3 regions of the Tepidibacter aestuarii genome follow, and region 2 is predicted to be linked to each of the others. Evidence: riboswitches for the same ligand, from Rfam matches in the RefSeq annotation. Region 2 holds a riboswitch; each other region holds the start of a gene.
What was found. A riboswitch is a leader RNA that binds a small molecule or an ion and turns the genes downstream of it on or off. The one in region 2 is predicted to bind S-adenosylmethionine.

Region 1: linked by a shared signal. The riboswitch ahead of M2214_RS14995 (Na+/H+ antiporter NhaC family protein) and the one ahead of metK (methionine adenosyltransferase) in region 2 are both predicted to bind S-adenosylmethionine.
Region 3: linked by a shared signal. The riboswitch ahead of M2214_RS12170 (O-acetylhomoserine aminocarboxypropyltransferase/cysteine synthase family protein) and the one ahead of metK (methionine adenosyltransferase) in region 2 are both predicted to bind S-adenosylmethionine.

Annotation. Positions count from the first base shown of each region.
Region 1 is NZ_OW235315.1:3,083,515-3,088,446, reverse strand. It holds gene uvrA (excinuclease ABC subunit UvrA) at 1-156, shown strand, start outside; gene M2214_RS15005 (hypothetical protein) at 374-1,204, shown strand; gene M2214_RS15000 (FMN-binding protein) at 1,343-1,711, shown strand; SAM riboswitch class I at 1,776-1,885, shown strand; gene M2214_RS14995 (Na+/H+ antiporter NhaC family protein) at 2,035-3,351, shown strand; gene uvrC (excinuclease ABC subunit UvrC) at 3,804-4,932, shown strand, end outside.
Region 2 is NZ_OW235315.1:120,626-125,557, forward strand. It holds gene M2214_RS00635 (phosphodiester glycosidase family protein) at 53-2,080, opposite strand; gene M2214_RS00640 (tRNA 2-thiocytidine biosynthesis TtcA family protein) at 2,086-2,820, opposite strand; gene M2214_RS00645 (COG2426 family protein) at 3,025-3,468, shown strand; SAM riboswitch class I at 3,538-3,643, shown strand; gene metK (methionine adenosyltransferase) at 3,757-4,932, shown strand, end outside.
Region 3 is NZ_OW235315.1:2,442,317-2,447,248, forward strand. It holds gene M2214_RS12130 (LacI family DNA-binding transcriptional regulator) at 236-1,237, opposite strand; gene M2214_RS12135 (hypothetical protein) at 1,382-1,543, opposite strand; gene M2214_RS12140 (hypothetical protein) at 1,637-1,798, opposite strand; gene M2214_RS12145 (hypothetical protein) at 1,879-2,040, opposite strand; gene M2214_RS12150 (hypothetical protein) at 2,086-2,247, opposite strand; gene M2214_RS12155 (hypothetical protein) at 2,388-2,603, opposite strand; gene M2214_RS12160 (hypothetical protein) at 2,656-3,090, opposite strand; gene acpP (acyl carrier protein) at 3,254-3,481, shown strand; SAM riboswitch class I at 3,702-3,807, shown strand; gene M2214_RS12170 (O-acetylhomoserine aminocarboxypropyltransferase/cysteine synthase family protein) at 3,925-4,932, shown strand, end outside.

The DNA.
Region 1 (4,932 bases), 670 kb from region 2:
CATAATTTAGATGTTATAAAGACATCTGATTATATAATAGATTTAGGTCCTGAAGGTGGAGATGGTGGAGGAATGATAGTTGCTACTGGTACACCTGAGGATGTTGCAAATAATGAAAAGTCTCATACTGGAATGTTTTTAAAGAAATATTTTTAAAAAATTAAATATAGTGATTAATTGAAAAATGACGTACATTAGAATAACGCTATTTAGTAAAATATTAACATAAAAAAAATAGCTAATATTTCAATGGACGTCATTTTTAATTATGCTGTAGCGTAAGTTATATATATAGAAACATTTAAATCAAAGCTAAGAATACAAACAGTATAACAATAAGACTATATCAAAATTTAATTAAGGGGAGGTAGAAATGAGAAAAAACATATTTATATTTATGACAGTTCTTGTATTGAGTATTTTATTTTCAGGCAGCAAAGCAAGTGCAATGACTGAAAATAGTAAAATGAATACTATAAAAAACAATAGCATATATGATATAAAATCAGCAAATTTAGATGAAAAAAATCAAGGAGAAAATATTAATGTTGATGCTATTCCTAAAATAATTGCTTCTATTCCTGAAGAAAAAATTTATTTGTACGCTTTACAGGAACAAGATCCCATGTATCAAGGTTTAGTACTAAGTATAAATGGGGTCAACAAATTTTTTGACTGGGAAACCATATCTATGGCTTCGGATTTACCTGAGTTATATTATTTAGATTTAAATAATGATGATAAAAAGGAACTAGTTGTTATATTAAGTGAAGGAAGGGGAACAGGTAGCTGGATTAGAAAAGTTCATATTATAAATTGTGAAGAACTCACAGAGTATAAAGTTAAAAATGCTTTAGAGATAATTAAAGACAACGTTGAGACTAAAATATTATCTAAAAAAGAAGTAGCAATAAAAATAAATGATATTATTTATAGTATAAAAATAGGGACTATTCCTAATGAGTTTTTAGGAACTAACCCTAGTGAAGTTTTAAAAATTTACTATACAGATTATATAGATTATTACTTGATAGATAATAAATTAATAGTGGATGTAGGAGTTGAGACTGAGTCTTTAAAGTACCTAGGATATATTATTATTGATTATTCTTTTAAAGATGGTGAATTTAAGGCTAATAAAATAATATTTGAGGGGAATGATACTGTAACTGTAACAATTCACAAATTAAATAAAACAAAATAGCTATTTTGTTTTATTTTTTTGTCTTTATAGATATAATAAATTTTTATTAGTTTGTATTATTTATAATGTTGACAATATAGAATGAAAATGATAATATTAATTAAGTGAAAATGACTATTAATAACAAGGAGAAATGTTATGAGAAGACTTAAATCAATATGCTTGCTTGCAGTTATTACTTCGTTATTTGCAACAGGCTGTGCATCAAAGGAAGTTAGTGTTATAAATGAAGGAAATACATACAAAAATGGAACTTATATAGGTGAAGGAGAAGGTAATAGTAGTAACATAAAGATCGAACTAACTATAGATAACAATAAAATAGCAGATATAAAAATGCTTTCGCAAAATGAGACTGCTGGATATGCAGATAAAGCATTTGACGGTATAAAGAGTCAAATATTAGAAAATGGTAAAAGTGAGGTTGATAATGTAACTGGTGCTAGTAAGAGCAGTGAAGGTATAAAGGGTGCTATTCAAGATGCACTTCAAAAATCTCAAAAATAATTTCTTGACAAATTTACAATATGATTGTATCATTAGAGAATAAGAAAATTAAATAAATTTTTACTTCTTATCAAGAGAGACGGAGGGAATGGCCCTATGAAGTCTCGGCAACCTTCAAACACGGTTTGAAAAGGTGCCAAGTCCAACAAAGCTTGTAGCTTTGAGAGATGAGAAGATGATGATAGTTTAAGTTTGGCTATTAGAGTCTTCTCGATTTAGGGAAGACTCTTTTTTATATTTAAGTTAAATACATAGTATAAAAAAAGTAATAACTAAATCGCTTTAGAACTATACTACATTAATTTAGTGAAGGAGTGTATACTATGAACAAAAAAACAGGAAATCCTTGGGCATTATTACCTTTGGCAGTATTTTTAATTATTTTTATAGGATCTGGAGTTATAACTAATGATTTTTATAAGATGCCTGTTATTGTAGCTTTTTTAATATCAGCAGCTGTTGCTTTATTTATGAATTCAAAAGAGAGTATATCTACTAAGATAGATGTATTTTGTAAAGGTGCAGGAGAAAGTAATATTATACTTATGGCAATTATATTTATATTAGCTGGAGCATTTGGAAATGTAGCAAAAGAAATGGGAGGAGTAGATGCTACTGTAAATTTAAGCTTATCTATTCTACCTGAAAATCTATTGATAGTTGGATTATTCATTATTGCATGTTTTATATCTTTTTCAATGGGAACATCTGTAGGAACTATAGTAGCACTTGCACCAATTGCTATAGGAGTTGCTGAAAAGATATCAATCCCAACTGGATTAGCGCTTGGGGCAGTAGTTGGTGGTGGAATGTTTGGAGACAATTTATCTATGATTTCGGATACTACTATTGCAGCTATTAGAACTCAAGGTTGTGAAATGAGAGATAAGTTTAAAGTTAACTTTATTATAACTTTACCAGCAGCTATTATAACTGCAATAATTCTAGGAGTTATAACATCTGGAAATCAACTTAGCTTAGATACTGAATATACTTATGAAATAGTAAAGGTATTACCGTATTTATCTGTACTAGTGGCAGCTTTATTTGGAGTAAATGTATTTATAATATTAGGTGGAGGTATTTTATTTGCAGGAGCTGTAGGTCTTTATTATAAATCATTTGGATTATTTGGATTTATACAGGCTATAGCCACTGGAATTTCTGGAATGGAAGATTTAGCTATGATAGCTATAATAGTTGGTGGAGTAGTTGAACTTATAAAATTCAATGGAGGAATACAGTTTATATTAGAGTTTATAAGAAGTAGAATAAAGACAAAAAAGGGTGCAGAATTTGGGATAGCAGCTATTGTAAGTATTGTAGATATATGTACTGCTAATAACACTATAGCAATAGTTATGGCAGGTCCTATAGCAAAAGATATAGCTGTAGAATATGATATAGACCCAAGAAGAAGTGCTAGTATATTAGATATATTTGCAGCATCTTGCCAAGGGATAATTCCATATGGAGCACAGATATTGATAGCAGCAGGTCTTGCATCTATATCGCCTTTAGATATAATGAAGTATTTACACTATCCTATATTAATATTTATATTTGGAATATTAGCTATATCACTTGGATATCCAAATCTTGAATCTAAAGCTAAGAAAGCAAGTCAAGTTGTAAGTTAAAATTCGCTGTATGCTAATGCATAGCTTATTTCGCAATGAGTTCTCTGAACTCCGTTGCTAAAAATAGTTGTAAGCATAGTCATTTAATTATATATAAAAAAAGTCTACCTAAATAGGTAGACTTTTTTTAAAATATTCCGATTAAAAAACTAGAAATAAAGTACATTATTAATAGTATTGATAAACATGCTGAATAGTCTTTGACTCGGGTTGGAACAGACCTGTCACCGTTGGACATGTCAGAAATCACACTCCTTAATTTTAGTTATTATATATTATATTATAAAACTTTAGTTATTATTATTATATCACAAACTTATATTTTGGGAACTATCAAATTTTGTAATATATGTATATTTAAAAAAGTTTATATATAAAATCTTTAAAGTAGGGACTTTTTTATTTTAAAATTTCAAAAAATTAATTATAATAAGTCATAAGGAGTGAATAATATGTTTGACATAAAGGAACAGTTAAAGAATCTACCTAGTTCACCAGGTGTATATATAATGAAGGATAAATATAAAAATGTTATATATGTAGGAAAAGCTATTTCCTTAAAAAATAGAGTAAGACAGTATTTTGTATCAAAGAACCATACATTAAAAGTAAAATCTATGGTTAAAAACATTACTGAATTTGAATATATAATTACGGATTCAGAAATTGAAGCATTGATACTTGAATGTAATTTAATAAAGGAATATAGACCTAAATACAATGTTTTATTAAGAGATGATAAGACTTATCCTTATATAAAGATAACATTAAACGAAGATTATCCAAGAGTGTTAAAGGTTAGAAAGATAAAGAAGGACAAGGCTAAATATTTTGGACCTTATACTAATATAAGTGCTCTTAATCAAACTTTAGAGCTTATAAAAAATATGTATCCTATAAGAACATGCAGTATAGATATAAATAAAGCTATACAAAGAAAACAAAGACCATGCCTTAATCATCATATTAAAAGATGTATAGGTCCATGTACCGGCAATGTTACTAAACAAGAATATATGGAAATGATAGATGAGATAATAATGATTCTGTCTGGCAAAATAGAAAACCTCAAAAAAGATCTACAAATGAATATGGAATTATGTTCAAAGAATTTTGAGTTTGAAAAAGCGGCAAAATACAGAGATAAGATAATAAGTATTGAGAATATAATACAAACACAAAAAATAGTATCTACTAATGATATAAATCAAGATGTAATAGCTATGTCAAACCTAAATGATGAAGCTTGTGTTCAAATATTTTTTATTAGAAATGGAAAAATAGTTGGTAGAGAACATTATATACTAAAAGGTGTACTTGATAATGAAAGAGAAGAAGTAATGGCTTCTTTTATAAAACAATTTTATTCATCTGGTGTATTTATACCTCAAGAGTTAATAATAGAAAATGAAATAGAAGATATGGAGATAATAAAGAAATGGCTAAGTGGTATTAAAAATAAGAAGGTAGATATTAAGATACCTAAAAGAGGAGAAAAGAAAGATCTTATAAATATGGTTAGGAAAAATGCTTTAGAGTCATTAGAAAAGTTCACCAATCTAGAAAAAATTAAGTTTGAAA
Region 2 (4,932 bases):
GTACTTATTAATAAAATTTAAATTTTTAATCAGACAAGCTTTTATAAAATCTTTAGTTAAAGAGCTTTCTATAAGTATATTCTATATCTGTTCCGTCTATATTAATTAGAAGATATCTATAATCATTTAAGAAGTCGTTTTTATATACATCTTTGTAGTCTGGGATGCTTATAAACCTTACATTATCTTCTACTGTTTGATTAAAATCATTTCCTCTATAAACAACGTAGACATTCTTATCTTTTGAAGCTTCGTGTAGAGTTCTTTTGAATTCATAAGCTTCATCTTTTATTTTTAAGGATTCTTTAGAATTAAGCACTATGAATATATTATCAAGTGTAGTATCTAGTGAATTTCTAAAAAAGTCCCATTGACCCTCTGATTTAAAGAAACCTCCATTTGAGCTGTTAAGATTTATTATAAGGTTGTTGTCTACAACTTGACTTGAATAAGATCCATTAAAGTTGTAGTAAGGTTTATTTAGTTTTTCTTCAAATGCTGCATTTGAATTAGATAATAATAATAAATTATCTGCATTTTTTTCTATATCTTGTCTATATTTTATATGAATTAGATTATCAAGTAGTGTGTTAACTTTATTCATATCGCTTAAAAAAGCTATATTTATACCTTTCTCTCCCAATTCATCCACTAAATTAGGGTCTGTATTTGATTTTCCAACTATAGTTATAGGTATAGAGACATCTTCACCTTCATATTCTACATGGATAATACCTTCTCCTGAACTAGTTGGAGTAAATACATTTTTATCAAATGTACCATCTATTCCTGATACACTAAAATCTATATTTTCAACAGGTATATTAAGTGGGTCAAGGTCTGAATCGAATGTATTTACAGTAAGCTTGAACCTTTCATCAACATATCCAAAATCTTTGTCTATGAATGCTTCTATAGAATCAAACTCATCTTTTTCACCTGTTGATTTAATGGCTAAAGAATCAACTATCCTTCTTTCGGCCCCACCTACTAATGTGTTTACTATAGTATCTTTTACTATAAGATCGGTAGATCCTCCTCCATCGAAAAGCATAGCATCCTTGCAACCTAAAGATTTCATGTAATTAGCAACATCTTCTTCTTGCATACCTATAACATTAGGAAGTCTTCCATCTGTTGTAAATAGGATAAGTTGATTGTCGTAAGTCAAACCTACTGCAGATCTTTGGCTTTTACCAGAGACTTTTTGTGTTGGGGGGTATATCTCTCCGTCTTTTAATATTAAGCTTCCGCCTCCTAAAGCAAGATCTATATTATTTTCATAATCAAGGCTGAATGTAGAATTTAGTTTTAGCTCATCACCCAGACTGAAAGAATCTCTAAGTGTTATGCCGTTATTTCCAGCAGCTAACAATACATATCCATTGTCTGGTATTTCAATTGAAGGTTGTCCATATCTTATATCTGTAACGACATCATCTACAACAACTACTTCACAAAGGTCGTAGTAAGTATCATTAGCTCCTGGTGAGTTTTTGAAATATTCACTTGTATACATAACTATGTTTCCGTAATATGTACTAGGTTTATTTACAGCTGCTATCGGAAGTTGTGTATTTTTTGTTATATCAGTTATACTTACATCTGGTTTTAAGTAACTAAAGAAAACATTTTTATCTTTATCAACTAAGAACGATGAGTACTTATTTATTTGATAATGAGGATTTGATAAGACTTTACCATCCTTAACCATAGGCCCTAATGAAAATGCAGGACTTGACATACTAAAGAAGTCTCCGTTTATAGCGGCTAGTATATCGCCATTATCTTTATTTAGAGAATCATTTTTTACCATATCACTGACTTTTTGAGTCTTACTAAACCCGTCTTTGTTGAATAATAAATCTAATTTTATGTCAGGATTATCTAAGTCTACATAAACTAGATTTATATTTTGTATACCGCTTTCTGTGAAAGAGTAAACATTTTTATATGTTACGCCCTTTGCAAGCATTATTTCTTTTTGACTTTCTCTTATAACTGAGTTTGCAAATATACTAGTTGAAGATGAAAGTATAAAGAAACCTGCTAACATAAAGCTTATAAGTTTTTTATTCATAAAAATCACTCCTTTTCTAATGACTCAGGTTTAAACCATAATTGAGTTTGTTCTTTATTTTGCATAGCTTTAAGCATTTTCTTTTTAAAATCGGGAACCTTACCTCCTAGGTCTCGTACAATTTCATTTGCAAATTCTCTTTTTGTCTTGCCGTCAACAGGGCAAGGGCTTTTGAGAACTGGTAGACTATTTCGTTCAACTGATTCTATTATGCTTTTCTCTGATATATATATTAAGGGTCTAATAGTAGTTATATCTGTTCTATCAAGGTATGTAACTGGCTTGAATGTATTAATTCTTCCTTCGTAGAACATGCTTAAAAATAAAGTTGATATTCCATCGTCAAGGTGGTGTCCTAGTGCTATTTTATTTATTCCTCTTTTTTTTGCTTCGTCATTTAAAGCTCCTCTTCTCATTTTAGAGCATAATGAACAGGGGTTAGACTCTTTTCTTTCATCGAATACTATTTTAGATATTTCGGTTTTGATTATAGTATAGGGAACATCTATTTCCTTTAAAAATTTTTTAGCAGCATCCAAATTCATATTTTCAAACCCAGGGTCTACTGTTATAGCTTCTAGCTCGAATTTATTAGGAGAGAATCTTTGAAATAATTTAAGTGCGTATATAAGAGATATACTATCTTTTCCTCCAGAGAATCCTACTGCTATTTTATCGTTATCCTGTATCATAGTGTAATCATCACAGGCACGCCTTATTTTTCCAAGTATTTTTTTCATTTTGCCACTCCTTGTTATGTAGTTGCAATTCAAATATTTACCTTACAAAGAATATAATGTAAGTGGAAAACTTTAGTATGTATACAATATTTGAATCTATACAATGAGTTTATATTAAAAATAATATAAATTCAATTACAATAAGATTAAATTTTAATATATAATAGAGGTATTGAATTTTGAAAATGAGGAGTGACAATATCAATGATTTCAGAATATATACATTTGATTCTTATATCTATGGTTCCTATAATTGAACTTAGAGGGGCTATACCTGTAGGTATAATTCAAAATTTAAATCCTATATATGTCTACATATCGTGTGTTATAGGAGCTATAATTCCAGCTCCGTTTTTGATAATGTTTTTTAAGGATTTACTTAAGTGGTTAAAAAAGAATAAATATTTTAAATGGTTTGGAGATTTCTTAGATAATAAGGTAAATAAGAACAGTGATAAGATAATGAAAAGAAAATTATTGGGCATAATACTATTTGTTGGAATACCTCTTCCTACTACGGGAACATGGACGGCAGCCATGGTTGCCTCTGTTTTCAACATGAGGATTAAAGATGCTGTACTAGGAATTGTTATTGGTAATATATTAGCTGGAATGATAGTTTCGTTTATTACATTAAATTTTACTTAAATACTGATTGACAAATGAATTTTAAAATAGTATTATAGACTGAGTCAGTTAATTGAATACAATCTTAATACCTTATTAAGAGAGGTGGAGGGAATAGGCCCGATGAAACCCAGCAACCATCCAGTAATGGAGAATGGTGCTAATTCCTACAAAGCTAAGCTTTGGAAGATGAGGTCTAATTTAAGTTCGAATTAGTCTCTTCTTTTGCGGAAGAGATTTTTTTATGTATAAAATAAAAAATTATATTGAAAATACAATATAGATAAATAAAAATAGGGAGGTACTAAAATGGCTAAAAGATTATTTACTTCAGAATCAGTTACGGAGGGGCATCCAGATAAAATATGTGACCAAATATCGGATTCAATATTAGATGCATTACTTGAGCAAGATCCTAACTCAAGAGTTGCTTGTGAGACATCAGTTACTACAGGACTTGTTTTAATATCAGGTGAAATATCTACTAGTGCTTACGTAGATATTCAAAAGGTTGTTAGAAATAGAATTAAAGAAATAGGATATGATAGAGCTAAGTATGGCTTTGATGGAGATACTTGTGCAGTACTTCTTGCTATAGATGAGCAGTCTTCTGATATCGCCATGGGAGTTGATGAAGCATTAGAGAGTAAAGAAGGAAAGATGGATGATGAGGTTGAAGCAGTAGGAGCAGGAGACCAAGGTATAATGTTTGGATTTGCTTGTGATGAGACAGAAGAGTTAATGCCTATGCCTATATCTTTATCTCACAAATTATCTAGAAAATTATCAGAAGTTAGAAAAAATGGTACTTTAAATTACTTAAGACCAGATGGTAAGACTCAGGTTACAGTTGAGTATGATGGAGATAAGGTTGTAAGAGTAGATACTGTTTTAATATCAACTCAACACAGTCCAGAAGTAACTAGAGAACAAATAGAGAAAGATTTAATAGAGCATGTTATAAATCCTGTTATACCAGAAGAATTATTAGTTGATACTAGAATATTAGTTAATCCAACAGGAAGATTCGTTATAGGAGGACCTTGTGGAGATGCAGGTCTTACAGGAAGAAAGATAATAGTAGATACTTACGGTGGATACTCAAGACACGGTGGTGGAGCTTTCTCAGGAAAAGATGCTACTAAGGTTGATAGATCAGCAGCTTATGCAGCAAGATATGTTGCTAAGAACATAGTTGCAGCAGGACTTGCTAAGAAATGTGAACTAGAGTTAGCTTATGCAATAGGTGTTGCAGAGCCTGTATCTATAATGGTTGAGACATTTGGAACTGGTAAAGTTTCAGAAGAAAAACTAGTAGAGCTTGTTAAGAAGCACTTTGATTTAAGACCAGGAGCTATAATAAGAGATCTAGATCTTAAAAAGCCTGTATTCAGACATACAGCAGCTTATGGACACTTTGGAAGAACTGATTTTGATTTTGCTTGGGAGAGAACTGATAAGGCTGAAATACTTAAAAAAGAAGCA
Region 3 (4,932 bases), 1.3 Mb from region 2:
AATCGTTTTCCCTTTATCTTTTATGATATATTTTGTAAAACATTTATTTTTTTACATTTTATGTAAAACCCTACACACCGCTATATCACTTTATCTGAGCACAGTGATATATTTTATTTTAGCTTTTCATTCGACATTAAGCAGCCTGTTCAGAGCAAATATACTTATGAAATCCCCCTTTAGAGTATCAATGGATAACTTAGAAAAAGTGCACAAAAAAAGTAGGTTACATAACCTACTTTTTAAGTACACTCTGTCTTTCTATAAGACTATAAGGAAGAAGTATTTTTTTCTCTTCTAGTCCTTCATTATTTATCATTTTAACTATCATTCTAATAGATACAGCTCCCATATCATATATAGGCTGCTTAATAGTAGTAAGAGCTGGTCTGTATAAAGATGCTAATTTGATGTTATTATAACCTGATACAGATATATCCTCTGGTACCTTATATCCAGCATCTAATATACAGTTTATAACGCCTACTGCGATTTCATCACGAGATGCAAATACCGCATCTGGTATATTCTTTGACTCAAGAATCTCACTCATAAGATAATACCCAGATTCACTAGTGTCATCTCCTTCTTTTACAAGAGTTTCATCAATTTCGATATTTGCTTCATCTAGTGCATTTTTATATCCTCTATATCTATCTGAATCCATTATGTTGTCTTGTGCAGATGACTTCATAAATGCTATTTTTTTATTTCCATTCTCTATTAAGTATTTTGTCATGTCATAAGATGCTTTAAAATTATCAATACTTACAGAATAAACATCAAATTCACTTGCATTCTTGCTTATGTATACTGCTGGTATATTTGCTTTTTCTATTACATCTACATGGTTTTGATGCATCTTCCATGATACAAATATTATACCTGCCACTTGCTTTGATTTTAAAAGATTAATATATTTTAATTCTTCATCAGGTTCTCCATAGCTGTTACATAAAATAATATCGTAATCGTATATCTTACCTACTTCTTCTATTCCATTAAGCAGTTCTCCCATAAAAAAATCAGATATATCAGGAACTATTACTCCTATTAGCTGGCTTTTCTTAGTTACTAAGCTTCTAGCTAATGGATTTGGAGTATATCCAGTCTCTTCTATTATTTTTAATACTCTTTGTCTTATCTCATTGCTTACAGGTTTTGAATTGTTGATTACTCTTGACACTGTTGATATAGAAACACCTGCTTTTTTAGCTACATCTTTTATAGTAATCATTGTATCACTTCCTCTCATACTTTAAATTTTTTCCTTATTTAAAGTTTATATTCTCTATATTTATTAAATGTTAATTATATCACTTATCTATATAAAAAACAAAGAGCTAGATTTTCATCTAACTCTTTGTTTTTATTTTTAATATTAATGACAATCAAACTCGTTACAAGAACAAAGTATTAATATTAATATTAAGAATGGGATCCAATCACATATATCAAGATCATCTAAACAATCTTGGAATATTAAGAATAAGAAAAATAAAGCTATAATCCACCATCCATCAAAGTCATTAAAACAACCCATAATCTGACCTCCTTATAATTTTGAAGGAATTTCCTTCTTGATATATACTATGATTTTAGTTATTGATTTGTTATTAATTTGTTGGTTTTAATATTAGCAGCAATCAAATTCGTCACAAGCACAAAGTATCATCACTAGTATTAAGAATGGAATCCAGTCACATATATCTACGTCACTAATTGTATCTTGGAATAATACAAATAAGAAGAATAAAGCTATAATCCACCAACCATCAAAGTCTCTTAAACAACCCATAATACGACCTCCTTATAATCTAAAATTAACTTGAAGGTTTTACCTTCTTGATATATACTATGAATTTGACTTATAATTTGTTAACAGCACTTAAATTCGTCACCTGCACATAATATTAATATCAATATTAAGAATGGGATCCAATCACAGATGTCAAGATCATCCATACAGTCTTGGAATAATATAAATAAGAAAAATAAAGCTATAATCCACCAACCATCAAAATCTTTAAAGCAACCCATAACCTAACCTCCTTATAATCTAAAATTAATTTGACCTATAATTTGTTAATCACAATCAAATTCGTTGCAAGAACAAAGTATTAATACTAATATTAAGAATGGGATCCAATCACATATGTCAAGATCATCTATACAGTCTTGGAATAATACGAATAAGAAAAATAAAGCTATAATCCACCAACCATCAAAATCTTTAAAACAGCCCATAATCTAACCTCCTTGCTTATTTGAAGGTTATACCTTCTCATACATACTATGTAAATTGAGTTAATTTGGTTAATATATATGTATAAAAATTTTGTTCTTATTTATCAAAAAAGAAAAAAAGCTAGTTAAAAACTAGCTTTTTAGCAGAATCCACCATCACAGCAACAGAATAATACGATAAGTATTAGTATTATAAATAAGAAGTTGTTGTCATCTCCACATCCGCCGAAACAATCAAAATCACAACAGCAAAATAGTACTAATAATAACAGTATCCATATAAACCCATTATCGTCGTCACAGCCGCCAAATATGTTTCCAAATCCACCTCTAAATAATCCACTATTTTCACTCATTCTATTACCTCCCATAAATTAATATTAAAAGGTTATTTCCTTCTCATTTATGTTATGAGGTTTCATCTAATTTTGTTACTCTTATAAGCGTTTTTTTTAATTTTTTTTGTATTTCATCTTGTGACATTCTATTGTATGTGTTGTAGTCATCTATATTTTGTTTTAGTTTTTCTTTATTATTGAATCTATTGTTTATAGCTGTTTTTAATTTTTCTAATGAAACCATTTTATAGTCAATATATGTTTCAACGGATTTATTATTTTCAATGCTCGATAAACCACTTTTTAAATTATCTATCCGTCTTATGTAATCATTTATATTGTCTTGATTAATATGATTGTCATTAAAATCTTCAACTATAAAATTAGTTTCTCTTATATACGGATTTATATTTTTGACGTCATTTATTAATTTGTTCTGATAGATACTCAAGTTCATACAAAAAAACAGTACGTACAATATAAATATAGCTGTAAATTTTCTCATAAATTTCCTCCTTAGTATTGCTTTCATTATATTTATATTCATATTTGTACAAGTTATTACAGTTATTTAACTTAAAATAAAAAATTTATATTGAAAAATTTTCAAACATGTAATAAACTACTATTAAAAATATTACTTTATTACGTTTTAGGAGGTAACAAATATGTTTGAAAAAGTAAAAGAGATAATAGCAGATCAATTAGGTGTAGATGATATAGCTTCTATAACACCAACAACTTCTTTAGTTAATGACTTAGAAGCTGATTCACTTGATGCTGTTGAAATAATGATGGCTCTTGAAGATGAATTTGATATTGAAATTCCAGATGAGCAAGCTGAAAATTTCAAAAATATAGGAGATATATGTACATATATCGAAGCTAATAAATAAAAAGGATAAGAGGAATTTTCCTCTTATTTTTTTTGAATTTGAAAATAAAGTTTATTAAAATGAGCACTATTTCAGACTGCCGACAAAATATTGTTAACAGTCTTTTTTCAAAGTGATTTAATAATAAATATTTTTAAAAAATTTATTTTTTATATTGACATCGGAGAAAATTTCCATTAAAATTGATTTTAAATTAAAAAAATTAAATATTTTTAAGTAACTCTTATCAAGAGTGGCGGAGGGATCAGGCCCTATGAAGCCCAGCAACAGCTAGTATCTACTAGAAATGTGCTAATTCCTGCAGTAATATTACTGAGAGATGAGGGAATAAAATAGTTATACATAACTATTGTAATCTAACAACCATTTCTCAAAGACTATAGAAATGGTTGTTTTTTTATTCTTCTCATTTTAAAATTCAAATTTTAAAAGGAGGATTAGATATGAAAGAAAGAAAATTAAATTTTGAAACACTATGCATACATGGAGGATACAACCCAAAACCAGGAGAACCTAGAATATTGCCTATAATACAAAGTACAACATACAAATATGAAGATTCCGATCATGTTGCAGCTTTATTTGATTTAAAAGAAGAAGGTCATATGTATTCTAGAATAAGTAATCCAACAGTTGCTTCATTTGAGAAAAAAATAGCTCTTTTAGAAGGTGGTGTTGGTGCAGTCGCTGTATCGTCTGGTCAAAGTGCTACAGCTTTAGCCATTTTAAATATATGTACAAATGGAGATCATATTTTAGCTTCATCTACTTTATACGGAGGAACCTTTACTCTTATTTCTTCAACGCTTAAAAAATTTGGAATAGATGTTACGTTTGTAGATCCAAATTTGCCTAAAGAAAAAATACTAGAATATGCAAAAGAAAACACTAAATTAGTTTTTGGTGAAAGCATTGGAAATCCTGGACTTAATATTTTAGATTTTGATAAGTTTTCACAAATAGCCAAAACAATAAAAGTTCCCTTTATTGTAGACAATACTCTAATTACTCCATATCTTCTAAAACCTCTTGAACTTGGCGCTAATATAGTAATTCATTCAGCTACTAAATATATAGATGGTCATGCTTCAAGTATTGGAGGAGTAATTGTAGATGGAGGAAATTTCGATTGGACTAGTGGCAAATTTGATGAATTAGTATCCCCAGACCCAACGTATAACGGAATTAGTTATGTAGAAAAGTTTAAAGATCTAGCTTATATAACCAAGCTTAGAGTTCAACTTCTTAGAGATTTAGGAAATTGTCTAAGTCCTTTTAACTCTTTTCTATTCAATTTTGGAGTTGAAACACTTCACCTTAGAATGCAAAGACATAGTGAAAATGCATTAAAGTTAGCTAATTTTTTAGAAAAACATAGAAATGTAAAATGGGTTAACTACCCCTATCTTAAAAATAGCAAAACTTATGATAATGCACAAAAATATCTAAAA